Regions from separate parts of the Vibrio cyclitrophicus genome, predicted to be linked through region 1. Evidence: predicted binding sites of a transcription regulator. Region 1 holds the regulator's gene; each other region holds the start of a gene.
The links. Region 1 encodes CRP, which controls carbon source genes, mostly activating them, when cyclic AMP is high. Its sites were predicted from a motif close to TGTGANNNNNNTCACA; they were not measured.
Positions count from the first base shown of each region.

Region 1 (7,630 bases):
ATTGCAGAGCACTCCAGCTCTAAAGACTTCCTAATTGGTAATACCTCGTTCGAGAACTTCCGCGCAGTCGCTGCGAAAGGTGCGTATGACCAAGCAAGTGACACAGTGATTTTATCATCTGAAGTAGCAAGCGCTCTTGAAGTAAAAGAAGGCGAATTCGTTCGCATGTTAGCTCAGTAAGAGCAGCGATTATCTGTCGAAGATTTTAAGGATAGAAGTATGACTCAGTGGATAGCAGGACAATGGGTGGCAGGTCAAGGTGACGCCATGGCATCAGTAAGCCCATACAATAATGAAGTAGTATGGCAGGGTGATAGCGCAACTCCTGCACAGGTTGAATCTGCAGTAGCAGCGGCTCGTGAAGCCTTCTTAGTTTGGAAAAAACTGAGCTTTGCCGAGCGTGAAGCGATCGTGTTGAATTTTGCTGAGAAAGTTAAAGAGAACAGCGAAGAAATAGCACAAATTATTGCAAAAGAGACGGGGAAACCGATTTGGGAAACGCGTACTGAAGCGGGCGCGATGGCGGGCAAAATTGCTATCTCTATTCGTGCTTACCATGAACGTACTGGTGAAGCTTCACGTGAAGCTGCAGGCAACCAAATTGTACTGCGTCATCGTCCATTAGGCGTAATGGCAGTATTTGGTCCTTATAACTTCCCTGGTCATCTACCTAACGGTCATATTGTTCCAGCACTGCTATCGGGTAATACCGTGGTATTTAAGCCGTCAGAGCAGACACCTTGGACGGGTGAGTTTGCGATGAAACTATGGCAAGAAGCTGGCCTTCCTGCTGGCGTAATTAACCTAGTACAAGGTGCCAAAGAGACAGGTATCGCACTGGCTGATGCTAAAGGCCTTGATGGCGTGCTGTTCACAGGTAGTGCCAATACCGGTCATATCCTGCATCGTCAATTCGCGGGCCAACCGGGCAAGATGCTGGCACTAGAAATGGGCGGCAACAACCCTATGGTGATCAGCGACCAATACGGTGATGCAGACGCAACGGTATACACTATCATCCAATCAGCTTTCATCAGTGCGGGTCAACGTTGTACATGTGCACGTCGCTTGTATGTTCCAATAGGAGATAAGGGCGATCAACTACTGGATAAGCTCGTTGCTGCGACCTTGAAAATTCGTGTCGATCAGCCATTCGCTGAGCCAGCACCCTTCATGGGCCCACAGATCTCTGAAGCTGCGGCTAAGTTCATTCTGGACGCACAAGCGAATCTGCAATCGTTAGGCGGTGTAAGTCTAGTAGAAGCAAAAGCGGGTCAAGCGGCGTTTGTTTCTCCTGGTATTATCGACGCAACCAACATTGCTGAACTGCCGGATGAAGAGTACTTTGGTCCATTGCTACAAGTGGTCCGTTATCAATCGCTAGAGCAAGCGGTTGAGCTAGCTAACGACACACGCTTTGGTTTATCTGCTGGCTTAGTATCAACAGATGATTCTGAATGGGAATACTTTGTTGACCATATCCGTGCGGGCATTGTTAACCGTAACCGCCAGCTAACAGGCGCAAGTGGCGATGCTCCATTTGGTGGTCCAGGTGCTTCGGGCAACTTACGCCCAAGTGCTTACTACGCGGCTGACTACTGTGCTTACCCTATGGCTTCAATGGAAGGTGGCGAAACTCAACTTCCGGCAACGTTTAGCCCAGGTATTGAGCTTTAATTTAGGCTAATGAGTCTTAGGCTTATGCGTTAAGTTTGAAATAGGAAGCGGTGCTATCGCTTCCTTTTTCCATCACGCCCAACACCTAGATTGGGCAGTAGATAATAATAGAAAAGTATGTCACAGGCTGATGGCTGCTGACTCTGTGTCTCAGCCTCTCCCTTTCTAATCCAAATTACTAGCTTGCTAGAACCTCTGACAAGGAGTCACCATGACGCCCGATCTACTCTTTAAATCACTTTGGGACGATTACATTCACAGGCTTTGTCCATCGGCTGAGAAAGTACATCACTTGCTGAAAGAAGACGAAGCTCTGATTAATGATCACATTGCACTGCGTACTTTCAATGTTGCTCCGCTAGGTATTGAAACATTGGCTAAGCCTTTCCTTGAGCTAGGTTATAAAGCGTGTGGCGATTACTTGTTTGAGAGTAAGAAGCTAGTCGCGAAGCATTACGAGCACCCAGATCCAAATCAACCTAAAGTGTTCATTAGTGAGTTGAAGGTCGAAGAGTGTTCAAGTGACTTACAACAGATCGTTGCTAAATTGGTTGAGCAAGTCGACGTAAGCAAGCTTCAAGGCCATGAATTCTTATTTGGTGGTCGTCTATGGGACTTGAGCTTCGCAGATTTCCAAGTGCTTGCAAAAGAAAGTGAATACGCGTCTTGGCTCGCAGCTCATGGTTACGGTGCCAACCACTTTACAGTGAGCGTTAATCAACTCGATGCTTTTGATGAAGTGCAGGCAGTGAATGATTATTTGAGCGAATCAGGCTTCACGATCAATGCATCTGGTGGCCAGGTTAAAGGCTCTCCAGAGGTCTTATTAGAGCAATCATCAACAATGGCAGATAAAGTCCCAGTTTCATTTGTTGAGGGCAATGAGATGATTCCTGGAGGCTTCTATGAGTTCGCTAAGCGTTATGCGATGGCTAATGGTGAGCTTTATACCGGTTTTGTGGCAGCATCGGCTGACAAGATCTTCGAAAGCACTAACGGTTAAAGAAAGATACGAGTACGGACTTTACCCTAAAGATGCAGATAGGCTTCGCTTCGAGAGTGTTTGCGCTTCGAAGCTGTAGGTGTTTCATTCGTATTTTCTTTGTAGATCTTTAGAAAACAAAAAAGCCACCAAATTTGCATTTGGTGGCTTTCAAATTTTAGGCTCAGTTAATCGAGATTAACGAGTGCCATATACCACGATAGTTTTACCGTGTGCAGAAATTAGGTTCTGCTCTTCTAGCATCTTCAAGATACGACCAACTGTCTCACGAGAACAACCAACGATCTGGCCAATCTCTTGGCGAGTGATCTTGATTTGCATGCCGTCAGGGTGAGTCATTGCATCTGGTTGTTTTGCTAGGTTTAGTAGCGTTTGTGCGATACGACCAGTTACGTCAAGGAACGCTAAGTCACCAACTTTTTGGCTAGTTACTTGTAGACGGTTTGCCATTTGCGCTGATAGACGCATTAGGATGTCTGGGTTCACTTGGATAAGTTGACGGAATTTCTTGAAAGAAATTTCAGCTACTTCACAAGGAGATTTTGCACGAACCCAAGCTGTACGCTCTTGGTCTTCTTCGAATAAGCCTAGCTCACCGATGAAGTCGCCTTGGTTTAGGTAAGAAAGAATCATTTCCTTACCTTCTTCGTCTTTGATAAGAACTGCCACAGAACCTTTAACAATGTAGTACAAGGTTTCTGCCTTTTCACCAGCATGAATCAAAGTACTTTTTGATGGGTACTTATGAATATGACAGTGTGAAAGGAACCACTCTAATGTTGGATCGGTTTGAGGTTTACCTAGAACCATAATATCTCACTTCCTCTGCAGGGTATGCTTGCCGCTTTCCGTATTTTAGCTAAGCCTGGATTGACTTGTAGGATAAGAGCACTCGTTGAGCGCTGCAAGCTATCTTGTGTTTCGTTTAAGAATAGTATCCTTTTTCAGGTACTATTTCTTGATTTTAATCGTGACCAAGCTACGATTTTTTACGCAAAATTGTGCACATGATCACGGTATGAAAAGTAATCAACCAGAATGGTGCTCTGTTAACCAATTTTTCCGGTTTCGATGAGTTGTTGTAGGATCGGCCTTACAATGAGCTCCATAGCAAAACTCATCTTCCCTCCTGGTACCACAAGCGTGTTGTGGCGAGACATAAATGAGCCATCAATCATAGCTAAAAGGTAAGGGAAATCGACGTTTTTGATGCCGCGCAAACGTATAACAACGAAGCTTTCGTCTAAACTTGGGATCCCTTTAGCGTTGAGAGGGTTTGATGTGTCTACCGTTGGAACACGCTGAAAGTTGATGTGAGTACGCGAAAACTGAGGAGTAATGTAGTTAAGGTAATCATCCATCGAGCGAACAATCGAGTCCATTACTGCTTCACGAGAATGACCACGATCGCGTGTGTCGCGAACGAATTTCTGGATCCATTCTAAGTTGACGATAGGTACCATGCCGATCAGCAAGTCGACGTGTTGAGAAACATTGATATCGCCATCAACCACACCGCCGTGCAGGCCTTCGTAAAACATCACATCTGAATTTTCTGGGATCTCTTGCCATGGCGTAAAGGTGCCTGGCATTTGATTGTAAGGAACGGCTTCATCGAACGTGTGCAGGTAGCTACGTACCTTGCCTGTACCTTCGTTACCGTATTTACGGAAGAACTCTTCTAGCGCACCAAAGTCGTTGGCTTGTGGACCAAAGTAGCTGATGTGCTTACCTTGCTCGCGCGCTTTACGGATCTCGACATCCATCTCTGGTCGAGTGAAGCGATGGAAACTATCCCCTTCAACCCAAGCGGCCTTCACGTCCATCATATTGAACATTTTACGGAAGGCTTCTGAGGTGGTGGTGGTGCCGGCTCCTGATGAACCCGTCACCGCAATAATTGGATGTTTAGCGGACATGACAACCCTTGTCTTTTGAGTAACTTACTTGTTAGCAATCGTTTACCACTATAACACGGCTCCTTTATGAGCGCAGCCTAGAAGCGTTTTGTGACTTGAATATCAACGGTTTCATGCAGCTCAGAAAATACGATACTGACTTCTCCTGAGGCTAATTGATGTTTCACTTGGTCAATCTTGTTTTGCAATGAAACCTCTACATCACCGTAGTCTGTACCTTCACGCAGCACGAACTCTTTGATGAGGTTTTCCAGTGTTTCTGGTGCAATGTCTTGCCATGGGATGATCATAAATACTTCTCTCTTTTATATTCATAAATAGGTTTATTGATGTGTTGATTACTGCGTCTAGTGACGTCTACCACTCAGTCCTTAAAAAGGCTCGGTCATTATGCCGAATCTTGGATACTTTCATAGTAGGCTGGCAATGCTTCTTCTAGCCAAAACCTGGGCTTGAGCGTGCTACCGGTAATGAACCCCACATGGCCACCTTTCTGAAACAAGCGATAATCAATATTGTCTGGTAGTACGAATTTTGGAATAACATCATCAGTCATGAAAGGATCGTCTTTAGCATGAATGATCTGAGTCGGTAGCTTAATCTTATTCAGTTTTGGAAGCGCTGAACATTGAGCATAGTAGTCTTGAGCATTCTTAAATCCATGCAGAGGCGCAGTGATCCTTTCATCAAACTCATACAGTTTGTCTATTTTTTTGATGGTTTCAGCGGAGATACCTATTTTTTCTTGTAACAGCTTAACCTTTTTCAAGGCATTCGATTTGAGTGAGTTGAGCAGGTATTTTTTATAGAGCCTAGAGAAGCCTCTTTCAATACGACTGGAGCAGCAAGCTAAATCAAAAGGAGCAGAAACTATCGTTGCCGCCGACAGTAATGGGTCGTCCGCATACTCAGCCAAGTAGTTCGCCAGCATGTTTCCGCCTAGAGATATACCAACCGCAACCTTTGGGTTATTGGGAAATTGCGCGTGTAAGTGTCGTAGAAAGAAACGAGCATCTTCTACTTCTCCTGAATGGTACGCGCGAGCCAAGCGATTCGGTTTTCCGCTGCATCCTCTAAAGTGCATCATCACGGATAACCAACCATCTTTAGCAAACGCATTCATCAGTCCATTGGCGTAAGGGCTTTCAAAGCTGCCTTCCAAACCGTGGAATAGAACGAAAATGGGCTTATTATTCGCATCTCCTCTGCTTTTATTATCACTATTGGGGCTATCTCCCTTCGGGTCCTCGCTCCATGCAAGGTCGAGGAAATCACCGTCGGGAGTTTCTAAGGTTTGCCATTGAGGATCAAATAACGCCTGCTTTCTAATAAACCGTGGCACTAAGGTTTGTAAGTGCGGATTAGAGAGACCAGCCGCTGCGGTAAATATTGTCATAAAACAGTCCATGCTTCTTTTATGGGCTTTGATAAAGTGTTGAGCTTTTAGTGAAACGCCCATGTTTTTATTTGAGCTTGGTTGATTCTCGGCATAAGCGCAAGAGTTTCACTCATACAGGTTACAAAACAGGTTGTAGGTAACTGGTTGAATACTATCGAGGTTAAGCTCTATATATTGCTAATAATCCGAGCCACCATCGCGTGAACACGAAGAACGATAGTCCCCAATAAGCTTGGATCTTGATCTAACAAAAGGAAAAGGGAATGCCTTAGGGCTGAGGGGCTGGTTCAGAAAAAGCAACATAGAGGTTTTCTGCCCCTAATAATCGACAGTATTGAAAAGCGAGAGGCGCTTGTTGGTTTGCGAAAAGCTGAAGAGAGTTTATGTAGTCGACGAGATCAGATTGTTGTTGTTTCTCTAGTTGTAATTCGAACTGTAAGGCTTCACGGTAGAGTGAATCAACAACGTGTGCTTTGAGATGCTTACGTAGCTCTCGATAACTATGAAGCAGGGTTTCAGAGCGGCTCAAGCACTGTTGAACTTTGTGCCACTCTTCTTCGGCAAAAGACAATTGCTGCTCATCAAGCCATTTGAGCAGCAGCAGTAGATTGACGTTGCCGTGAAACTGGTTTTGTAAAGCTAGGCACGCATCCTTTACACCACGCACACTGTAATACTGAAGGCTAAATTGCCATAGTCGTTCCAGTGTTAGTGATATTGGGGCGTGCTCTGGGCTCATAAGCTATCCATATCCTGTTCCATCTGCTCAAGCTCTTCTTGAGTGGACATCCAATCCATTTCAACTTCTTCTAGCTGTGACTTACTGCTCGCTTGGAGAGCGAGTACTTTATTCAGTTTAGCCTTATTTTCAGCTTCATACAGTGAAGTGTCGGATAATTCTTGCTCGGCTTCTTCAAGAGCCAACGTTAATTTATCCATCTGCTTTTCAAATTGACTCAGCTTTTTACGAATTGGTGCCGTTAGTTTACGGAACTCTGCTTCTTTACGTTTCTGATCTTTTTTTGCTGCCGCACTGTTGGCGCCGTCTTTTGCTGGTGCCAATGCTTGTGCTTCTTTGCGTTCAACTTTCTGCTGTTCGGTTAGCCACTTGTAGTAATCGCTTAGGTCACCATCAAACGGTGCAACTTGACGGTCGTGTACCAAATACAAATCATCGGTAGTCGCACGGAGTAGGTAACGGTCATGCGATACGATAACCATTGCGCCTTCAAACGTCTGCAATGCAAACGTCAGCGCCTGACGCATGTCGAGATCCAAGTGGTTGGTTGGTTCATCGAGCAGCAAAAGATTCGGTTTTTGCCATACTAGTAGCGCCAGAACTAAACGCGCTTTTTCACCGCCTGAGAAGGGGGCTACTTTATCGAGCGCTTTTTCACCTTGGAAACCGAAGCTACCTAGGTAATCACGCAGTTGTTGCTCTGTGTGTTTAGGGGCAATCTGCATCATGTGTTGCAGCGGTGTTTCTTCTGGGTGCAGCGTCTCTAATTGGTGCTGTGCAAAGTAACCCATCTTAACGCCTTGTGAATAGCTCAGTTCACCACCTTGCTGTTTCAGTTCGCCAGAAAGGAGTTTAATCAGCGTTGACTTACCAGCGCCATTTCGGCCAAGTAG
Region 1 covers NZ_AP025480.1:298,053-305,682, forward strand. The annotation lists gene astA (arginine N-succinyltransferase) at 1-180, shown strand, start outside; gene astD (succinylglutamate-semialdehyde dehydrogenase) at 220-1,677, shown strand; gene OCW38_RS01325 (DUF1338 domain-containing protein) at 1,889-2,680, shown strand; gene crp (cAMP-activated global transcriptional regulator CRP) at 2,858-3,490, opposite strand; gene OCW38_RS01335 (phosphoribulokinase) at 3,730-4,599, opposite strand; gene OCW38_RS01340 (YheU family protein) at 4,677-4,889, opposite strand; gene OCW38_RS01345 (hydrolase) at 4,988-5,995, opposite strand; gene OCW38_RS01350 (TIGR02444 family protein) at 6,267-6,737, opposite strand; gene OCW38_RS01355 (ABC transporter ATP-binding protein) at 6,734-7,630, opposite strand, start outside.

Region 2 (7,630 bases), on a different replicon from region 1:
CTTCGATATTAAAGAAAGCCGCTTGCAGATCGGGACGACCTGCCAGATCTTGCGTCGGAATGTTATCTAATGGATTAATTATGGTTGGAAATGAACCGAGATCAGTGAGAGACGCTTCATCAGACCCCCCACTCCACAGCCCCGTTAACAAAACCAACCCACGTCGACTTTGTGCAAGTTGCTCTTGGTAATCGGCCAAGGTTGCCTGAGTCGATGCGCTGCTCGTTTTCGCGTTATCTAAATCTTCAAGGCTACCCAGCCCTGCGCGGTAACGTTCTAAAACTAGCTCTTCGTTGTTTTCTAGAATCACCAAGCGCTGCGTTTCAATATCGACCAGCTGTTGCTTCAAACTGATATCAAGCCAACCTCTCATCACACTCGCGACCAAAAGATCTTGAGCGCCCTGAAGGTTAGCCTGAGACGTCGCAATGTCTTTTAAAGCTGCATTGTTTGTGTCTGCTAATTTCTGCCATAGGTCCAACTCCCAACCAACGGTGACATCCGTGGTATAAGTTTCAGTGGTGCTTGAACCGTTAGTGCCCTCGTCAGCTTGACCAGAAAAGCTCGCATCGACGGTTGGTAAGCGATCACCTGAAGTTACACCTTGCTGCGCATAGGCTATTTTGAGTGCTGTGATGTTTTGTTGGAGGCTTGGGCTGTTCTTCAGAGCGCGTTCGATATAGAGATCGAGCTCCGGTGCGTTCACTAAATCGGTGAGTTGTAGGTTCTTAGCGTCTAGATCTTGTTGAGTAGACGCTTGATCACTAGAAGCCAGTTGAATCAGCTCTGCGAGTAAGCTTTGTTGTGTCTGATTAGTGCTTTGCTCAGCTAGCGAAACATAGTCAGTCTGACTGGTTGTCGTGCAACCGATCAAACCAATTAGAGCAAGTGAAATAAGGGAATGTTTTAAAGGAAGATTCAATTTCATCTTCTTGTCTCCTGTAAGAATGGAGACAAGATAATGAGTTGGGGGTTAAGAGAGGGTTAAGGCGAGTGTTAACCCCAAAAGAACGTGCAAAGAGTCGTCTGTTTGAACTTATGGTTTAAGCTTCCGGCTTGCTTGAAAAGAGCCCACCGATTTTATAACCGATCGCATAGCAAACCACCGCGACAGTCACAAACACCAAAGCTGAGAAGACATAAGCCACCGATGCTGCGACGCCAGCGCCCCATACTACGCTAAACACCAAACCGAGATACGCTTCTTGCGGCCACTGGTAGATGGGAAACTGAGTGCCACCGGCAATAAGATAAACCATCGCAAACAAGCCGATAAAAGCAGTGATAATACCAATGAGAACGCGCATGTTCATGGGGAGACCTTTGATTTATTGGACTTGGTTGCCATTATCCTTCGTCGAAAACGGATGTGCTTAATCGAAACCGAATGCTATTAATCGAAACAGAATGACATTAATCGCAACCTAATGATATTCAAGTATATAGGATAAGAGAGACTTGCTCTATTACTCTTCCGAGTGAACCTTGTACACTGCAGAGCTATGAAAGTGTTAGCTTGAATCTGAATCAACTTAACGAGCAGGCACAAAAAAGCGGACACCCTTCTCACGTTGAATCCGCAAGAAAGATATTCGCTTCAACTGAATCTCGCTTAAAGCAGGATGAAGATACCCGCTAAACACGCACTCATTAGGTTTGCAAGCGTACCAGCAGCTACTGCTTTCAAGCCTAAGTTTGCCACTTCAGCACGACGCTCTGGTGCCATTACACCGATTGAACCCAGCTGAATTGCGATAGAGCCAATGTTAGCAAAGCCACATAGAGCAAACGTCACGATGACTTGGCTGTGTTCAGATAACAGCGCTTTGTTCTCAACGAAATCGATGAAAGCAACAAACTCGTTCATTACAATCTTCTGACCGATGTATGAACCCGCCATCAAAACTTCATCACTCGGGATACCAATGAGCCATGCTAAAGGCGAGAACAGGTAACCGAAGATAGCTTGCAGCGTAATACCCGCAAAACCAAACGTTTCACCCAAGCTTTCTAATCCTGTGTTTACCATCGCAATCACACTCACGAAGGCTATCAACATAGTACCGACAGCGACTGCCACTTTCATACCGTTCATTGCACCACTTGCCAGTGCATCGATCACATTGCTTTGGTCTGCTTTATCTAGCTCAATGTGCTCGTAATCACTTGGCGTACTGCGCTCAGGAACAATGATCTTCGCCATTAAAAGGCTACCAGGAGCCGCCATGAAGCTTGCTGCGATAAGGTATTTAAGCTCAACACCTAATCCGGCATAACCACCTAGCACGCTACCCGCAACCGATGCCATACCACCAGCCATGACGGCAAACAGTTCAGAACGAGTCATAGATTTTAAAAACGGTCGAATAAGAAGAGGAGACTCCCCCTGAGAAAGGAAGATGTTGCCCGTAGCGACCAAAGATTCTGCTTTACTGGTACCAAGCAGTTTCTGCACGGCACCACCAAGAATTTGAATCACTTTTTGCATTACGCCTAAGTAGTAAAGCGCGGAGATCAAAGCACTGAAGAAGATGATAATTGGAAGTACGCGAACTGCGAAAATAAAACCATCAGTGGCTAGATCACCGAAAAGAAAAGCGATACCAGCGTCCGCAAAACCAAGCAGGCTAGAAACACCGTTGCTCATGCTCGTTAGTGCCAATTGTCCCCATGGAAAATACAACACTAGGGCTGCGAAACCGATTTGAAGTAATAGTGCACGAGAGACCGTTTTCCAGTTAATCGCAGAACGACTTTCAGATAACAAGCACGCACAAGCAATCAGTGCAATCACACCGACAAGACCAAATAGAATATTCATAATGTGTCCTAGTAGCCCTTAAAGAGTGAACATGAGCCAAATAAATGACATCAAAGGAATAGGACAAAGAACCGCAAGCAAAACGCTACGCGATGAAGGAGCTAACAAAGTTAGCGAATGTAACAACGAGTTGTTCATGTAAAGATCACCTTATACAAGCAGTGGAACGTAGCTGGTCCGGTCCGTGGGGTCATTCACATATCCATGTGACGGCTTGTATTGGCTAAGCACCGGCTTAAAACCGGAAGAGAAGTATAGACAGTTAAATGAGACTTTCATCACATATTTTGACGCAAACGATCGCGCGGTTAAGGATTGCGCAAAACGGAGTGTTTATCGGTGAGATCGACCGGAGCAGTCAGATATAAGTTAACTAGATCTATTGTTAAAATAAAAAGCCACAGGACGTGGCTTTTCTAGAATATAAAAGAAAATACCAGTAACTAGTTTAGCAAAGCACTTTTTACTTCAACATCTTGAAAGATTTCTTCAAAACGCTGTTTATAGATAAGCTGCATCTCATTGATAATCGCGCCGCCATCCGGAACATCATTCTCACCTTGGAAGTTTTTACTCAGTAACTTCTTACCGGCTTCATCATAAATAATCACATTAACGTTGTACCAAGAGTTATCTGTGAACGCGTGGAAATCATACTTCCATTCATTCAAGACGAACATCATAGATTTATTGTCGAACGCTTTCATCTGCTCAACGACTTTTGTGATGTCTTCGTTTGGTGTCGTCTCGACTGAGTCCACCGTCACTTGCTGCTTCTTTAAGCCTGCAACGAGCCTATCAGTCAAAAACTGAGACATTGGTTGCTGAGTCGCCGTATTATATGAATAAGGTATCCCAAATGAACTGCGAATAATGCCCTCAAACTTTGGTTCTTTATCTTGGTCTAGAACGTATGGACGTTTATCAATGACAGCAATAGTCAGCGCTTTTTCTTGTGGGACCACACTCAATTGCGGAGCACTTTGTTCCGCAGTTAATACAGTTGCACAGCCAGAAAGCCCAAGCGATACTGCAACGAGCAGTAAACTGACGAGTTTTTTCATTATATTTACCTATCTTATTGTTTTGAATAGGATGTTCTAACAAAAACAGACGCAATCAGTAAACATTCATTAAATCAATAATTTACAAAACTACTATCAATGCAGATTTCATCACATATTTACCTGTATTTATTGACCAATTACCTAATAAAAAGCTACCTAACAGTCACTTGTAAACAAGCTTTATGAAATGAGCGCGAGATGTTTATGCCTTGTAGTGAGCAGAGTAATTGTGCAGTTAATTCTGTGTAATTATTACCCCTTTTCTGTGTTGTGCCTCATTTACCGCCACTTCAAGATTCATCTTAAGTTTAGATGCGTATATACTTTGTATTAACTCACCCATTCATTATCTATAAAAATTAGAGCTGATTAGATATAACAGCCATCAAAACGAAGAGAGGACACACGTGAAGAAAATGGAAGCTCCGCACGACATGAACAATGGAGCTAGATTCAAAACAAATAGACACGGCTATGTGACAGTAGTTGAATATTACAATACACATACTGTTATTGTTGCGTTTGAAAATACTGGAAATATTCGCGCTATTAGTGCGGCGAAATTACGTACAGGTCAACTTACCGATCGTTCAGTAGCTCCTGAGTCAATTATGATTGGTGAACAAGTTGAATCTGTAAAACACGGTATTCTTACTATCACCCAAGTCGAATCTGAAAATATTGTTGTGCTGACTAATGCGAATAATGAAGAAATTCGCATGCTCTTACCCGCAGTACAAAAAATGAAAGACAAGCTTGAAGATATAGATAATGAAAAAATTGAAAATCCAAAACCAACCTCACTTAGCCAATTAACAAAAAGAAGCAAAAAGACCAAAGACGTTAATAGCATGCTCAAGAAAATGCTTACCGATTACGGTCGATACGATTAATTGTCTATTTTCCTCAATAAAGCCGCTCGATGTTCACACCCGCACGCCTCAAATAAATAAGCCAATCTCTTTGAATAAAATACATTGCATATTCGAATAAAAAAGTTAAATTTGATCAAAGTCTCACTCTGTATCTTTGCTGAAAATTAACGAGACCCCCATCACAATCTCATTTTGACTTTGTGATGGAGATCTTATTGAATTCGTAATATTTCCATTACTATGCTCTCACACAATAAGAGAACGAAGCTTCTCAACCTTTAAAATCCAATTGAGACAAATATTATGAAAAAGATCCTTGTAGTTTGCGGTAATGGCCTTGGTACTTCACTTATGATGGAAATGGCAGTAAAAGAAGTCGCTAAAAAAATGGGTTTTGAAGCAGAAGTCGATCATGAAGATCTATCATCTGCGGCTTCAAGTAATGCTGATATTTGGGTAGCAGCAACAGATGTTGCAAACCAGTTAAAAGAAGGCGGAAAAGAGAATATCATCAGCCTTAAAAATATTTTTGACAAAGCATCCATCGAAGAACAATTAAAAACTTTCATGTAAGGTCAAATTTATGCAAAACTTTTTCGAGTTCATGCTTGGCTTATTAAAAGAGCCAGCAATCATGGTAGGTTTAATTGCTTTCATTGGCCTTGTTGCACAAAAAGCAGATATTTCCACCATTTTAAAAGGCACAATTAAAACCGTGATGGGTTTCCTAATTTTAGGTTTTGGTGCTGGCGCTCTTGTTGGCGCACTAAATAATTTTTCGGTTGTATTTACTGAAGCTTTTGGCGTAAGTGGTGTTATTCCAAATAACGAAGCAATTGTTGCATTAGCACAAGAAGCATTCGGTTATGAAATGGCTCTAATTATGTTCTTCGCATTCGTTGTGAATATTTTATTGGCTCGTATTACTCCTTTAAAATATATTTTCTTAACGGGTCACCACACAATGTTCATGTCTATGCTAGTAGCCGTAATTTTGTCTACAGCAAACATTGAAGGCACTGCTCTAGTCGCAATCGGCTCGCTCATTGTGGGCACACTGATGGTTGTGATGCCAGCACTAGGCCAAAAGTACACAGAGAAAGTGATGGGTACTGATCAACTGGCTATCGGTCACTTCTCTACCCTTTCTTACATCGTGTCTGGTTTCATTGGTAGCAAGTTTGGTGACACATCGAAAACAACGGAAGATATTCAAGTTCCTAAAAGCCTGATGTTCCTACGTGATACGCCTGTTGCTGTTGCAACAACCATGGCTATATTCTTCATGCTTGCGTCTATTATTGCTGGCGGTGAGTTTGTAGAAACGGTATCAAGTGGTCAGAACTGGGTTGTCTTCACCTTCATGCAATCTCTCATCTTTGCGGGTGGTGTTTACATCGTACTGCAAGGTGTGAAGATGCTAATTGCTGAAATCGTTCCTGCATTTAAAGGTATTTCGGACAAACTAGTACCGGGTGCAAAACCTGCTCTTGATTGCCCTATGGTATTCCCTGTAGCGCCAAACGCGGTACTTATCGGTTTCCTTTGTTCTTTCGCAGCTGGCCTACTAGCAATGGCTGTTCAAGGCGCGCTTGGCTGGACCATCATTGTAGCAGGCGTGGTTCCTCACTTCTTCGTTGGTGGCGCAGCTGGTGTTTACGGTAACGCTACTGGCGGTCTACGTGGTGCAATTCTAGGTTCATTCACGCAAGGTCTATGTATCTCTTTCCTACCGATGCTGCTACTTCCAGTACTGGGTGGCCTTGGTCTTGAAGCAACAACATTTGCTGACTTCGACTTCGGCGTTGTTGGTCTGATTCTAGGATGGATTGTTTCATGAGCCTGTTTGATTTAATTGGTAACCAAGGCGTTATCATCAACTCTGACGAGAACCTAACCGTTGACGCTGCGCTTGATGTGACCTGTTCAAGACTGCTAGCACACAACAAAATCGAGGCAGGCTATGTTGATGCTATTAAACAAAAGCATAAAGACATTGGCGCGTACTATGTGCTAGCACCAAAGATTGCGATGCCTCATGCTCGCCCTGAAGATGGTGTGAACGAGGCATCACTGCAAGTGACCGTGTTCAAGAAAGGGGTTGATTTAGAGTCGGAAGACAACGGTGACGTTTACCTTTCAATTACTCTGGCTGCAATGGATTCAGATAGCCATATCCACACCATTATGGCGCTATCAGAGTTGTTCCAGAATGATGATGACATTGATGCCATCATTGCAGCGGAAACAGAGCAAGAGATCATCGAGATCTTAAAACGATACTAATTTGCTCTATAGATCTTAATCTTTATCTCCTAACAGCCCCCATTAAAAAGCGATAGCCTCGGCCATCGCTTTTCTGTTTTTATTGTCTAGTCATTTATCTTCGAACATGACTTACAAATGCTTTACTGCTTTCAGCATCCACTAACATCAAAACGCATACATTCTTTTATCAGTCGATAATTCAAAGCAATATTGTGCGTGTTTTTCAAGGCACTCAAACACTTCTCGATCCAACTTATAGCTATCAACATAAGCTCTTAAGATAGCGAGAGCCTCTTGTAGTGTCATTCCCTTACGATAAGGTCGAGATTGCGTTAATGCTTGGAAAACATCCACCACAGCAACAATTCGACTCGGTTGGTCCAACTCTTCAGCGGTTTTTCCCATAGGGTAGCCTGATCCATCTAACCTTTCATGATGATTCGATGCCCACTGACAAACCTGAGGTGAGCTAAACAGTTCCTGCAACGCGAATCGAGTGTCCGTGGCGTGCCTCTTAATACAGCAATACTCTTCATCAGTCAGTAAGTCAGGCTTATGGAGAATATCACCTGGCGTTTGCAATTTACCAATGTCGTGAA
Region 2 covers NZ_AP025481.1:239,659-247,288, reverse strand. The annotation lists gene OCW38_RS16165 (TolC family protein) at 1-928, opposite strand, end outside; gene OCW38_RS16160 (hypothetical protein) at 1,044-1,313, opposite strand; gene OCW38_RS16155 (NupC/NupG family nucleoside CNT transporter) at 1,613-2,821, opposite strand; gene OCW38_RS16150 (YajG family lipoprotein) at 3,265-3,885, opposite strand; gene OCW38_RS16145 (hypothetical protein) at 4,305-4,781, shown strand; gene OCW38_RS16140 (PTS sugar transporter subunit IIB) at 5,067-5,336, shown strand; gene OCW38_RS16135 (PTS ascorbate transporter subunit IIC) at 5,347-6,603, shown strand; gene OCW38_RS16130 (PTS sugar transporter subunit IIA) at 6,600-7,049, shown strand; gene OCW38_RS16125 (HD-GYP domain-containing protein) at 7,197-7,630, opposite strand, start outside.
Region 2: the regulator CRP is predicted to act here: its motif matches at 3,089-3,104, upstream of OCW38_RS16155 (NupC/NupG family nucleoside CNT transporter).

Region 3 (7,630 bases), 790 kb from region 1:
GCAGATATTTAAACAAATATGTGGTTTTGGTGAATACGGCTTTCCAGAAAGCCATTCCGCCTCATTTGCCGTTTTAGCCTATTGCTCAGCTTGGTTGAAATGTTACTACCCAGAATGTTTCTACGCGTCTTTGCTCAATAGCCAACCCATGGGCTTTTATAGCCCTTCACAGTTGGTACAAGACGCACAACGACACAATGTGGCGATTCTTCCAGTATGTGTGAACACCTCACAAGACAACCACATAGTCGTTGAACATCAGAATGGTTTAGCGATTCGCTTAGGGCTACGACAAATCAAAGGGTTCAGCGAGCATGGAATCCAAAGCGTGCTCGCCAATCGCCCACATTCCGGTTATCGCCATCCGAGCCAAGTGAAACAGTTGTCGATGAATAAGAAGGACATAGAGTTACTCGCGTCAGCTAATGCGTTACACAATGTTTCTGGTGACCGTTTTCAGACACGCTGGGCAATGATGGATTCAGCATCTGACTTACCGTTATTTAGTCAAGTTCACGACGACATAAAACACTCACTTCATCAACCCAGTGAAATGCAAAATTTATTAGAGGATTTCAGTAGTGTCGGGATTTCGCTAAATAAGCACCCTATCACCTTACTAGAAGAAACTAATCGATTAGGCCGCTTCACACATATGAAAGACTTAAAACAACAAAGACATAAATCCATGGTCACGGTCGTTGGTTTAGTCACTGGTAAGCAGTCACCCGGCACCGCAGCCGGTGTCACCTTTGTCACATTAGAAGATAACACGGGCAATATTAACGTTGTGGTATGGGGAGCCACCGCACGCGCACAGCAACAAGCTTATCTGACAGCGAAGGCTTTAAAGGTGCAAGGGGTCTTAGAGAAGGAAGGCGAAGTCGTGCATGTGATTGCGGGAAAGCTCATCGATATTACCGATGAAATTACTGGCTTGAACACCAAATCACGAGATTTTCATTAGTTGTGAATTATCAGTAACGGTAAAAATAGCCATGCCATCAAAGACCAACGAAAGAGACGTAAAAAACAGAAAAGGGAGCCTTCAGCCTCCCTTCAATAAAAATTGTTGAGCTATCACTCAACGTCAGCTTCCGTACGTCTTTTCTTAAATTCCCTATATAGTAATAAACTCAAAGTCATTACAACTTTAGAAGTTAACCATATCATTAAGAGAAACTGCCTTAGATTGTGTGTGAAAAGTTACGCTAATCGTTGAGCATATTTCGTTACGATAAATATGCTTCATCAATGTTAACAAACGTTTTCTATAAGATCATTAAAAATAACCGTACAGCAGGTTTAATTATAATAACTGACGCATTCTCTCTTGAGTCACTTCAACTAAGAGGTCAGGTTGAAATTTAGAAATGAAGCGGTTACACCCTACTTTTTCAACCATAGCTTCATTAAAACTTCCGCTTAATGAGGTATTTAGTGTGATAAATAGATCATGCATTCTAGGGTCAGTACGTACTTCATGAGTCAGCTTATAGCCATCCATTTCAGGCATTTCGGCATCAGTGATCATCAGCAGGATTTCTTGATTAATGTCTTTGCCTTCATCACACCATCCTTTAAGTAAGGTTAGCGCTTCTAAGCCATCACAGCACTCGATAATGTTCAAACCCAGTTGTGACAAGGTACCTTTAATCTGATTACGAGCGGTTGAAGAATCATCAACGATAAGCACGTTACGCCCAACCATTTCATTGGCTAGCTGCTCGTCTAAAACACCTTCAGAAATAGAAACGTCGTAATCAATGATCTCGGCCAACACTTTCTCGACATCGATTATCTCAACAATTTTATGCTGATCTTCTTCTTGAATATGTGTGATAGCTGTAAGGTAATTTGCACGACCCGCCGTCTTCGGTGGTGGCTGAATTTCAGTCCAAGTCGTATTCACAATATTACGGACTTGCCCAACCAAGAAACCTTGTACCGTTCGGTTGTATTCCGTAATGATCAAGTTACTTTCTTGAGACTCAGCACGTGATGGAGGAAAGCCAATCGCACTGCGCAAATCAATAACAGGAACAGATTCGCCACGCAAAGAGGCAACCCCTGTAATGTGATGGTGAGAGCCCGGTAAGCGAGTGAGTACTGGTACTTTTAAGACTTCTTTTACTTTAAATACGTTAATCGCGAATAATTGACGACTATTTAAGCTGAATAATAAGAGTTCCAGACGGTTTTCACCAACTAGCTTGGTTCTCTGATCAACCGAATTTAAAACGCCAGACATACAACACCTTAGGGACAAATAATAACTGTGGCTACAATAGCCTACTTCAATAGGTTAAAGCAAAGCGCCAATGCACAGAATGCTTAAACTAAGTACAACAAATAATGTTATACAAAGCTTAAGTACATGGAAAGGTTTCAGGTAAAGCTAAAAGACGGGTAAAAAGAAGTTAGCCTTCAATCACTTTCATTAATAATTGACCATCATATAAGGCCTGCTTGATAAGCGCGGCACCTGGCATGGTCGCCTGCTTATAGAATCGAGACTCCACTAACTCTAAGTCTTGATGGTAAACCGACAAGCTCTGCTCTTCGATACACTTTTGGATCGCAGGATACAACACGCTCTTTGCCTGATTGATAACGCCACCAACCAAGACTTTCTCTGGATTGAAAAGATTAATCACAATCGCTATCGCAGCACCTAAGTAACGACCTAACTGTTCGATCACTTCTACTGCAAGAGGGTCTCCATCGGCAGCGGCAGCACAAATCTGTTCAATAGTTACATCTTCAAACACTGTCAGTGTCGATGCTTCACCATTCGCCAATCGTTCTTTTACTTGATCACGGATCGCCTGGGAACTCGCGACCGTTTCTAAGCAGCCTCGGTTACCGCAGTGACAAAGTTTGCCCTGCTTATCGATCTGGATATGCCCAAGTTCACCAATATTACCATGTCGACCTTGCAACACTCGGCCGTCGAGAATGATCCCGGCACCTACACCGTGGTGAATTGAGATAAGAACAGAATTATCGTTATCTTGTGAGTGACCAAACAGCTTCTCTGCTAATGCCCAAGCTCGGGTATCATTGGCGATAAAGACAGGTAGCCCCGTTTCTTTGTAGATCTCAGGACCCAACGCTAAATTTTTAACGTTGTAGTGCGGCATTTGCAACACAATACCTTGCTCAGAATTGACCAAACCTGGCAATGTGATTGCAATACTCGTCACCCTGTCGAGTTGTTCAGCATAAGTTTGGAAAAACTCATCAATCTCATGCAGAAGACGTGCAAGTACATCATCTTGATCACGTTCATGAATATCAATTTTAGTATCGATAAGCACGTCGCCACCCAACTCATGAAGTGCGATGGTCAAATATCCACGACCAAGACGCATTGACAAAAATTGCCAACCCTCGTTATTGGTTTGCAAACCGACAGCAGGACGCCCACGAGTAGTGGCTTCTTGAACCGTGGTTTCGTGAATGAGGTGAGCTTCAATGAGTTCACGGGTAATTTTAGTAATACTCGCCGGAGCCAACTCACTTTGCTTGGACAGATCGATACGAGAAATAGGACCTCTAAGGTCAATTAGTTTATATACACGACCAGCATTGACCTGTTTGATATGATCAATATGGCCCGGTTGAGCCATGTACATTTTACGCTCCAGAAATCATCAACAGGTTAATTTTTTTACTTTGCGAAGTAATTGTGAAGTCACTTGGTATATCGCCGTGACCAGTATCACGTATATACATGAATCTTTGTGTATCTAGTCAAATAGTTTGAGAAAAATTAACACCCATATCGATAAATTGAGACTTAATTTTCAGAATGAAACATCGCATTTTTGCTCTGAATTCAATAATTGGAGACAAATAAAGAAATATCTCCCTAGCTCCCAATAAATTATCAATTAATGCATATACTTAATTCAGTCTTTTGAAAGATTACTTGGTCTCACTCTAGGAGTATTCATGACAGCCGAATTAAGAAAAACGAAAATCGTCACAACGCTAGGCCCCTCTACTGATAAAGGTAACGTGCTTGAAGAAATCATCAAAGCAGGTGCCAATGTCGTCCGTATGAATTTCTCGCACGGCACTAGCGAAGACCATATACAACGCGCAGAAAACGTCAGAGCGATAGCAAAAAGACTCGGCACTCAAATCGCTATTCTCGGTGACTTACAAGGTCCCAAGATTCGTGTGTCGACATTCAAAGATAACAAAATACAACTTACCGTCGGTGACCAATTTACGCTCGACAGCAGCCTAGGTTTAGGTGAAGGCGATCAACAAGCCGTCGGTCTTGATTACAAAGAGCTCCCTAACGATGTATCCGCTAACGACATTCTGTTACTCGACGATGGTCGTGTTCAATTAAAAGTCACCAAGGTGGAAGGCTGTCGCGTTCACACAGAAGTCATCATCGGTGGTCCTCTTTCCAATAACAAAGGCATTAACAAAAAAGGGGGGGGGCTTTCCGCAGAAGCGCTGACAGAAAAAGACAAGCGCGATATCGTCACTGCAGCTCAAATCAAAGTCGATTATTTGGCCGTTTCTTTTCCTCGCAACGGTGAAGACATGCATTACGCTCGCCAGCTTGCACGGGAAGCTGGCTTAGAAGCTCACCTTGTCGCAAAAGTAGAGCGAGCAGAAACAGTAGCAACAGTTGAGAACATGGATGACATCATATTAGCCTCAGATGTGGTCATGGTGGCCCGTGGTGACCTCGGAGTGGAAATTGGTGACCCTGAGTTGGTAGGAGTACAAAAACAGCTTATACGTCGTGCTAGAGCGCTTAACAGAACCGTAATCACCGCAACGCAAATGATGGAGTCGATGATCTCCGCGCCAATGCCAACCCGCGCAGAGGTGATGGATGTAGCCAATGCCGTACTTGATGGCACCGATGCTGTCATGCTTTCGGGGGAAACAGCGGCGGGCGATTACCCAGTAGAAACCGTGAAATCAATGGCAGAAGTCTGTATTGGTGCAGAGAAAATGGCGGGCATTAATAACCAATCTAATTACCGTATTGACCGCACCTTTGTTACCGCCGAAGAAACCGTTTCGATGGCGACCATCTACTCAGCAAACCATATGGAAGGCATTAAAGGCGTAGTCACTCTCACCGAGTCAGGGCGAACTGCACTGATGATGTCTCGCCTGAGTGCCGACATGCCTATCTATGCCCTGTCTCGTAACGAAGGAACGCTTAATCGTTGTACTTTATACCGAGGCGTGACGCCTATTTACTTTGAAACAGAGGCCAAAGACAGCTTTGATATTGCACTATCAACATTAGATTGCCTGAAAGAAGAAGGATACCTTAAATTTGGCGACCTCGTGATCGTCACCCAAGGCGATATTATGGATGTGGCGGGGTCAACCAACTGTATGAGAATCCTACCGGTCACATAAGTCTAATCACTAGAGTCTAGAATCCTAGGTTTAGGCATAAAATTAAGAAAACATCGAGTAGGGTGAGGCGTTACCGCCTCATCCCTCTCACAGAACCGTACGTACGGACCTCGTATACGGCTCATGCACACTTCCATTCAGCATATTGGCTGAACACATACCCTGTCCTTATTGTCCCAAGATTTACCAATCCTTGGTCATTAAACCATTGATTTGGCATCGCATAGCTTGATAGTGGACTCGCTGCACTGACCCAACTTGTCATTGAGATATGCTGGAACGGCGGCTTATACCCTAACTGTTTTAACTTTCGATGTAAGCGTTGAGGCTTCTTCCAAAGTTTCAACTGGATACTACGCAGTCTTCTTCGTAGCCATCCTGCTAGTCTTGAGAACTCCCTGCTGCTATTGGTGATCCTGAAGTATTGGCTGAACCCTCTTAACACTGGGTTTAGATCTTTTATGACTTGCTCAAGTGGCTTACCGCACCCTCGCTTCGTCATTCGCTTTAACTTGCTTTTGAACACTTTCAGTTTTTTAGTTTGAATGCGGGTAAATTGACTCCCGATTTCTACACCTAAAAACTTCACGCCATCACTGCTGTGCGCTATATGTGATTTCGTCTGGTTCACTGTGAGTTTAAGCTCTCCTTCTAAGATCTTCGTCGCTTGTGCAAGGGCATTCTCTGCCCCTGCCTTGCTACGACAGAAGATGAGTATGTCATCCGCATAACGAACGATCCTATGGCCGCGCTTTCGCATTTCCTGATCGAACGCATCAAGGTAGATATTGGCTATCAAAGGACTGATAACACCACCTTGTGGACTTCCTAGCTCTGTCTCCTGCCAACTACCGTCTATCATCACCCCACTTTTTAGAAACTGTTTTATCAGCTCTAATACACTGCTATCTGTGACTCGTTTTCTGATGCTTTTGATAATCAACTCGTGGTCGAGTTTGTCAAAGCACTTCGACAAGTCCATATCTACAACGTGTTGTAACCCGTAACGCCGGATGAACATCGTGGATTTGTTGATTGCATCGTGACAGCTTCGATTCGGCCTATACCCAAAACTTGATGGGTGAAATTGCTCTTCGAAGATGGGGGTGAGGATATCGTTGAGCGCTTGTTGGACAACTCTATCCCTAACTGTTGGGATCCCGAGCAATCGCACCCCTCCGTCTTCTTTGGGTATCTCTACCCGTTTGACTGGCTGAGGTTTGTATTGCTTGGTTTTAAGTTCAGAGAGGAGTTGATCGAGGTTATCACTCAGATTTTCGGCGTAGTTGCTCAGGCTCTGCTCATCTATTCCAGCCGCGCCTTTCGCTTTCTTTACCTTTTTAAACCCTTTATACAGCCTCTCTTTGTTGAGTAGATGACCATATAAGCTGTAATAAACTCGCACTTTCTCTCCTTGGATTGTGTGCTGTGTGGGGACAGGTGTTTCATCTTCAGCGTGGGTGTTATTTCTCTCTGCTGTTCAGCCTTCTAGCTCAGTGGCAATTTACTGAAGTGAGTCAGAGTTACTCCCCTATACGGTTTCTTAGCGCAGTATCTTGCTTCCACAATCAACCAAACTAGGAATACCCCGATAGCGATTCGGTTTGGGTATCACTGAAAAAAAAAAAACATCTGTTCATCACAGACTTAAAGTGTACTTCCTCCCTTCGCAACACTGAGTGCTTTTGGCATTTCAGTGCTCCATCAGACTTGATGCTGCTGGTCAGCTAAGTTTTCTCCTCCACACCATTACTGGGCTTCTCTGGCTTAGCCTTACTCACTACTACGGATTCATCTGCCACCTCGCACCAACACACCTCTTAGCTTTCGCTTCGAGTTTGTGCTTCCAGACTGTCTGGATGTGGTGTCAGGCTTCCCCAGTTACTGCACTGGCTCCCTGTTAACAATGCCACCCTCAAGCACAGCATAGGTCTGACTGAGTATAGGGCTTCGCGCTATTTCGGACGCTTACCCACCTATACTGCCGAAGCAGGTTTACTTGCGTTGTGTACTGCTAACTTCCTATCGCTTCCTTCAGACCCTGCCGTTAGCCAACAACGCCCTTGCGATTCGGATTATCTTCCCCTCAGTCGGGGTGATTCAGGTTTCTTTCAACCTGACGGGTTTGCCAGCTTCGCTGGGCAAACAAAAAAGGGTTATCGAACCAAGTTCAATAACCCTTTTTCACTTCAAAATATTGTCGGTCTAACTACTTATTGCCTGC
Region 3 covers NZ_AP025480.1:1,091,587-1,099,216, reverse strand. The annotation lists gene OCW38_RS05105 (error-prone DNA polymerase) at 1-967, shown strand, start outside; gene OCW38_RS05100 (chemotaxis protein CheV) at 1,310-2,251, opposite strand; gene mlc (sugar metabolism global transcriptional regulator Mlc) at 2,421-3,638, opposite strand; gene pyk (pyruvate kinase) at 3,958-5,406, shown strand; gene ltrA (group II intron reverse transcriptase/maturase) at 5,528-6,811, opposite strand.
Region 3: the regulator CRP is predicted to act here: its motif matches at 3,714-3,729, upstream of mlc (sugar metabolism global transcriptional regulator Mlc).

Region 4 (7,630 bases), on a different replicon from region 1:
GCGTTAACGTATGCGGCACTTTGGTAATCAGTGTGCCATCGGGCTTTAAAAAATAAAAATATGAGCTGTGGTCTAGGGTGTATTCCAACTCTGAACCTTCCAGCTTTGTTTTTCTAAAAATAACACCGTAATTGTGTGCAAGCGTTGTTGTCACATCCAATGGACCACTTAGCCCTTCCATCATTGGGTGGAAGTATTGTGCGTATTCGTACGATGCTTCTGCAGCATCACGTTCAGGATCAAGTGAAACAAACATCGGCCGAATTTTGGCTTTTGCTTCGTCAGAGACTTGGTTAAGTGCACCGGCTAGCATCGCTAAAGAAGTCGGGCAGACATCTGGGCAACGAGTGAAACCGAAGTAAACGATGCGAATTCTGTCATCGGTTTGGTCAAAGATTTCCGTTGGCTGGTTATCTTTACCGAAAAGCGTGGTCATTGAAAACTCTTGCTTTGCTGCGTGTTGTTCTTGAGCTTCGTTTTGCCCATCAAGATAGCTTTTGACACCAAAACCAAGTACAAACGCTACCACTAATGCTAACGACCAATTCTTACTCATCTTGCCATCCTTATTGCAGGGTTTACGGTTTCAACACCATCGGTGAGTTCGCCAAGCCAAGTCATTTTATCCATGGTGCACACAGGTAAAATCACATCCCCTTCGTAGATATTATTACCAATATTTTTTAACTGAAAACGTGCTGAACCCATGTCCATTTCTAAGCCCGTGAGTGACAACATTAATGTTTCAGATGCCGCTCCTTCCCAAACTACTTTCATTTTAGTAGGAACCAGTGGTTGGGCGGTCTCGCTATCAAGAGACATAGAAATCTCCTGTTGCTTACACGACGCTGTTGAAAGCATGCAATAGTCGTCTAAGTTAACGTCAGCTGAGGTGTGTTCCATGGTTGTTTTAAATTGCTGGATCGCTTGTGGTCCATAAAAGCCTGCCACGAGAGCGACTCCAATAGCTGCCACCTTTAATGCCGGGTGCATGTCGTGTTCTCATTTAATTTTATAAGAGCGGCGATGTTATCATACCCGTCAATACGTGCTTGTATCAAAAAGCAATTTTGTGCGTATGGTAGAAGTAAAAAAGCGAAGCCACAGGCTTCGCTTTTGTCTATATAAGAGGGTCGTTGAGTTTAGTATTTCTTACACTCATCGGTTTGTCATGCTAAACAAAGGTTCGCTGAATGATTAGTCAGCATTGCACTCTGCAAACTTTTCCAACCCGAGAACCAATGCAATGGCAACAAGCATCATCACAATCGCCATAACCAGTTGAGATGGTTGAGAAGTGACCGCTTCGAAATCGAAAGGCGATAGATTTTCCTGAATCAAAGGAACTTGCTCACCTTTGGAGTTTGTACGCCAGCTGATGGTCTCTTTCCAAGGCCAGATCTTTGGTAGCGTACCAATCATCAAGCCAGTTAAGAATACTAACGTGAAATCGCGGAATGAGCGCAATAACCAAGAGAGAATGTGTGAGAAAGTCAGTAGACCGATCACACAGCCACCTAAAAATAGGGCAAGCACATCAATTTGAAACTCTTTGACCGCGCCAAGTACTGGGCCATACATCCCAATCAATAGCAGGATAAAGCTACCTGAGATACCTGGTAGGATCATCGCACAGATCGCAATCGCACCCGCAATGAGAACATTGATACTAGTAGGTTCCATCTGCAGTGGCTTAAGCACGGTAATACTATAAGCGAAGGCAATACCGAGCAGTAAAAATACGAAGCGAATTACATCGCGTTTCTCTACTTGTTTAAGAATATGGAAAACAGATACCAAGATAAGGCCAAAGAAGAAAGACCATAAAGGGATTGGATGTGTAACCAATAACCAAGAGATGAGTTTCGCGAATGTTGCAATGCTGGTGAACACGCCCGCGAACAGTGAAATTAGGAAAAACCCATTGATATGGCTAAACGCAGCCTTGAAGCCTTCACGTTTCCATAAGCCAAGCACGCTAGGGTTAATTCTTCGAATGCTTTCTAGCAAGGTATCGTAGATACCTGTGATGAATGCGATGGTTCCGCCAGACACACCAGGAACAACGTCGGCTGCGCCCATTGCCATGCCTTTGAAAAAAGTACTTAAGTAATTCATTGCTTCATAGAGTTGAGGATGATTTTGTGCAGTATACAAACTTTAGTGTAAAAAAAGTATGAATATGCCATCAATGAAAGGGCTTTTATCCCCTTTTAAATTGTAAGGCAATAAGTTGAAGTGAACATGTGCCTAATATTTAGAATACAACCACTTAGTGTTTTATCACTAGTGCTTAATGATGAAACTGATCTCTTATCAATATTGCATCTTAGTTGCATTATGCAAGTGCACTTTGCAATTCGCATGATGAATTAGCAGTTTTTATGCGATGCAGGGCTTATAAAACGTCTTTTTAAAGTTGGCACGCTAACTGCATTGTAGTACTTGACCCTTCTTAAGCCGAGGGTCACCTAGCCAACTGACGTTGTTAGTGAACCTATTGATTTGTTCACAAATATATAGAGCCAATCGCGATTATTGCGGTTGGCTATTTTTTTATCTGTCGTTTGGTTATCTGTGATTTCTTCCTGCTATTTCCTTCATGCAAAGAAAAAAAAGCCAGCCACTATGGGTGACTAGCTTATGCTTTATCTCGAATCTCGAATCTCGAATCTCGAATCTCGAATCCGCTTTAATACCCCATTAACTGCAGCAAGTTCTCGGCAGTACTGATTGCTTCTTTACGGTTGGCAATATTGAGCTTTTGATAAAGATTTCGAATGTGTGTTTTGATGGTGGTCCCTGCTACATCGAGCTCTTGAGCGATCTGTTCATTACTGAATCCAGAATAGATCAGGCCAAGCACCTGCCATTCACGTTGAGTGAGTGGGCTAGTACGCACAAGCTCCGGGATATTAGGGTGATTAACCAAATTCTCAACAAAGTCTTCATCGAAGTGAACCGATCGGCTACGCTGAGTCGTCGAGATATCTTTCATAATCTGCTGCGCACGATGACGTTCTAAATCACCTAAGCCCGGCTTGTTGCTCAACTTATCTAAGATATGACCAATTGTGCCACCGTCTACTAAGAAGTTACCAACCATACCGGTTTGGTTAGTCATGTGTAAGGCTTCTTCAAGAAGTACGCGAGCACTGTCTTCGTCGTTAATTTGGGTGCGCAGTACCGCTTCCACGATTAAGTTTCGGTTGGTATCCGTCACAAGGTGAGAGCGTTGAGCTTCACTCTTCAAGAATGCCAATGCTTCTTCTGCGTCTTCGTATTGCTCAAGGATGATATGAGCGCGAACAATGTTTCTCCATTGAAGCTGACAGAAGTGGTTACTCGCTGATTCAGGTCGAACCGCCACATTTAACCAATCACGAATGGCTTCTTTATCGCCTTTTACTTGCCAAAATAGGATCAGAGAAAGAGAAGCGTTCGCCGTCCAGTCTACATGGTAGGTGGATTGGCGTAATAGGTGTTGAATTTGGTCGATAAACTTTGATGCTTTATCAATCTCTCCACGGCTCAGTGAAATACGAGCCAGCATTGAATAGCTGTGCAGGTGCTTACTTGGTGAATGGTGACCAAGAATATCTAAACCTTTGTAGCAACACTCTTCTGCTTCATCTAATCGGTTCCAACACCAGAATATCTGGGCACGTACACGCAATAGAAACTCATGTAGAGGTACGTATTGTAATTGATGCTCTTCGATCAATTTGAACGCACTGTCTTGCAGTTCGAACGCCGCTTGAACGTAGCCTTGAGCAATCAAAATTTCACTCTGTTGCAGAATGGCCCACAAGGCTTGATGGTAAACCTGATATTGGCGCGCGAGTTTCTCTGTTTGTTGCATCATTGGTAACGCACGACTGAGGTTGCCCATTACGTGATTCACTTCACCAACAACCGAGGTTGCTACAATGCGGCTACGATAAACTGTTGTGTTTAACTGACTCAACGAAAGTTCAGCAAGTTCTAATGCTTTTTCAGGTTCATTACTGTTGATGGCGACTTGGGCGCGCAAGGCATTGTATTGGCCTTGTTGTTGAGTATCGAGCTCGATGTTTCGATCTTGATATTGAGTTTCAGCCTCTTCCAACAAAGTACCCACTTGATCATAGCGGTGCTGGCTTTGTGCAAGCCACGCGCGCAGCATTGATAGCTTAGGCTCGCTGTAAAGCTGATCGGTGGTCAGTTGCTTGATCGCCATTTCTAACGAAGACAACTCACCTTGGTTGAACATCGGCCAGCCGTGCTCTGTAAGAATTTGAATGATCAGGTCCGGGTCTTCAGCACGTTGTGCATGTCGTAGTGCTTGGTGAGGCGTTTTCTGTTTGATCCACGCTTTAGCGGCACTTCGATGCAATTCAGCTTCTTGCTGAGGAATTCGCGCCTGACGTTCGTGTGCTAGAAATTCACCAAACAGATTATGGAAGCGGTACCAGTTTTTTTCGCCCTCAAGCGGGTAGATGAATAAGCCAAAACGGTTGAGTGATTCAATCATTCCGAGTGCGTCTTCACGTTGTGTCAGTGCGCAGACTAATTCGTCATTGAAGTGATCAAGCACAGAACATTGCATTAAGAAGTGTCGAGTTTCTTTGTCTAATAGATCGAACACTTCTTCAACCAAATAGTCCCAAAGGTGGGCATGGTTAAAGTGAGAGAACGACTCGGCTGATTGGGCAAGTGTGCGTTTTTGGTGTTGTGCTTGAAGCGCGATAAGTTGCAGTGCAGAAGGCCAACCTTCTACATAGCTACAAATACTGTCTGCCGTTGTGTCATCAATGCCATCGGCAACACGTTGATTGAAAAAGCGTGTGGTTTCTTCGGTATCAAACGCCAGCGAGTCATTACCTAATTCGATCATTAAGTCACGAACGCGCAGGTTTGCTGTGCCAAGTGGTGGTGTACCACGACTGGTTACCACAAGCGTTAAATTGTCGGGCATGTGTTTGAGGAAAAAGCGCATCGCTTCATGAATGTCATCATTATTAACCAAGTGATAGTCATCCAGCACCAGGAAACATTCGTGATGGAATTCAGACATCTCAGCAAACACTTCACTTAATAAAGAATGCAGTGATGAAAACTGTCGTTTTTCTGCCAATTTTTGGGCGTTAGGACAGGCATTTTGAGTCGCTTTATTGAGTGATTGTAGGAGGTAGTTGATGAACCGGAATGCATCGTTGTCACTATCATCGATGCTGTACCAACCTACATTGGGTTTATCTACCAGCCACTGCGCAGCCATGGTGGTTTTGCCGTATCCCGCTGGAGAGCGAAACAATACTAGCTTATAGCAATCTGCATGTTGTAGCAGATCGAGAACTCTCGGTCGCAAGATTGCGTTATGTAGGCGGCCGGGACGAGTCAGTTTCGAAGGGATCCACATGTTTAAGTTTTTCACCTATTCCGTGGCTTATGCTATGGATTATCTCAATCTATCGTTGAGTACATGTCCAATGACATTCGCCTGATTACTTAAGTCTTCAGTCATAGTACGTGATGCCAAACGATACCGACTATGATCCTCCTCAGAAACCTTGCACTCCTGCAGGTTTTTGATGTTCTACGCCCTTTATTTGTGACATATCTCACTTAGTGGGGCGTTTTTTTAATGTGACCTTGTCCTCCCCTGTACAAGATTTTATGTAAAAGATGAGACGAGAGAAATTTTTTCGTGATCTAAATATCAGATTTGGCAATAACTTCAAATGGGTTAAATAAAAGTCACATCAATTGAAGTTAAGTTATCGAACGGGACCTTGTGATCTCAGTCACTCCAAGTTTTTGTTCTAAGTCAGAACATGAGAGTCAGATCACTAACCCCATGTCGGTACGCCCCCTACGCCCTCTCATCTACTCCTAGTTAGTCGTACGGGCGGGAGGATGTTTAGTTAATGGTGACCATGCACGATATGTCACAGATGAATTAGAACTATTAAAAGCGAGATTTCTGAAATGAAACCAACTCAGCAAAAAACTTTCGATAAAGTGTCGTTCCAAGAAAGCGTTAAGAAGCATTTATCTGCAACCTACGCAACAACGATTGAAAACGCAGATAGCCGCGCATGGTACCTAGCAATGGGGCGTGCGCTAGCAGAACTCACAACATTTGATCTGTTAGAAACTGAAAATGACGAAAAAATTAAGAACGCGAAGAGCGTTAACTACCTTTCACTAGAGTTTTTGATTGGTCGTTTAACCGGTAATAACCTGATCAGCATGGGTCTGTACGAACAGATCACTCATGCAATGGAAGAGCTAGGTCAAAACCTAACGGATCTTCTAGAAGAAGAACGCGATCCATCACTAGGTAATGGTGGCCTTGGTCGTCTAGCTGCTTGTTTCATGGATTCTTGTGCCGCTCAAGAATACCCAACAGTAGGCTACGGTCTTCACTACGAATATGGTCTATTCAAACAGTCTTTCCAAGACGGTCGTCAACAAGAAGCACCTGACGCATGGCGTGGTGTTGAAGGTTACCCATGGGAAGTGGCTCGTCCAGAACTAGCACAACACATTGGTTTTTACGGTCATGTAGAAGTTGAATACATCGACGGTAAAGAAGTTCGTACTTGGGTTCCGGGTATGGAAGTAAAAGCAATGCCTTGGGATCTACCTATCGTAGGTTACGAGTCAAACACGGTTTACCCGCTGCGTCTTTGGGAATGTCAGGCAATTGCACCATTCTCACTAGCAAGCTTTAACAACGGTGACTACTTCGAAGCGCAACACTCGCTAATCGATGCAGGTAACATCACTAAAGTACTTTACCCGAATGACAACCACGAGAAAGGTAAGACTCTGCGTCTAATGCAGCAGTACTTCCACTCAGCAGCGTCTGTTCGCGATATTCTACGTCGTCACGAAGCAGCAGGTTTCTCTCTAGAAGACCTTCCTAAACAAGAAACGATTCAACTGAACGATACGCACCCAACTATCGCTATCCCTGAATTGATGCGCATCCTGATCGATGAGAAAGGTTTAACTTGGGACCAAGCTTGGGAAATCAGTGCTCACACGTTCGCGTACACGAACCACACACTGCTTCCAGAAGCACTAGAGACTTGGTCTGAATCTTTGATCAATCGTCTTCTTCCACGTCACATGGAAATTATTTTTGAAATTAACCACCGCTTCATGCAAGAAGTTCGCAAGATGTGGCCTGGTGATGGTGAGAAACAAGCGAAGCTTTCTATCATTCAAGAAGGTTTCCACCGTATGGTTCGCATGGCAAACCTATGTGTGATTGGTTCTTACAAAGTAAACGGTGTAGCTGCACTTCACTCACAACTGGTTAAGAAAGACTTGTTCCCTGAGTTCAACGAAATCTTCCCTGGCAAATTGACTAACGTAACGAACGGCATCACGCCACGTCGTTGGTTGAAGTTCTGTAACCCAGGTCTATCTACGTTAATCACAGGTAAGATCGGTACTGAGTGGCCTGCAAAACTTGAGCAGCTAGAAGGCATCGCTAAGTTTGCAACAGACGCGAAATTCCAAAAAGAATTCATGGCTGTTAAGAAAGAAAACAAACAGCGTCTTGCTGATTGGGTTCAAGAAAACATGGGTATCGAGCTAGATACTAACGCTATCTTCGACGTGCAAATCAAGCGTC
Region 4 covers NZ_AP025481.1:1,344,047-1,351,676, reverse strand. The annotation lists gene OCW38_RS20750 (SCO family protein) at 1-556, opposite strand, end outside; gene OCW38_RS20745 (hypothetical protein) at 553-993, opposite strand; gene OCW38_RS20740 (DUF368 domain-containing protein) at 1,198-2,118, opposite strand; gene malT (HTH-type transcriptional regulator MalT) at 2,693-5,401, opposite strand; gene OCW38_RS20730 (glycogen/starch/alpha-glucan phosphorylase) at 5,971-7,630, shown strand, end outside.
Region 4: the regulator CRP is predicted to act here: its motif matches at 5,776-5,791, upstream of OCW38_RS20730 (glycogen/starch/alpha-glucan phosphorylase).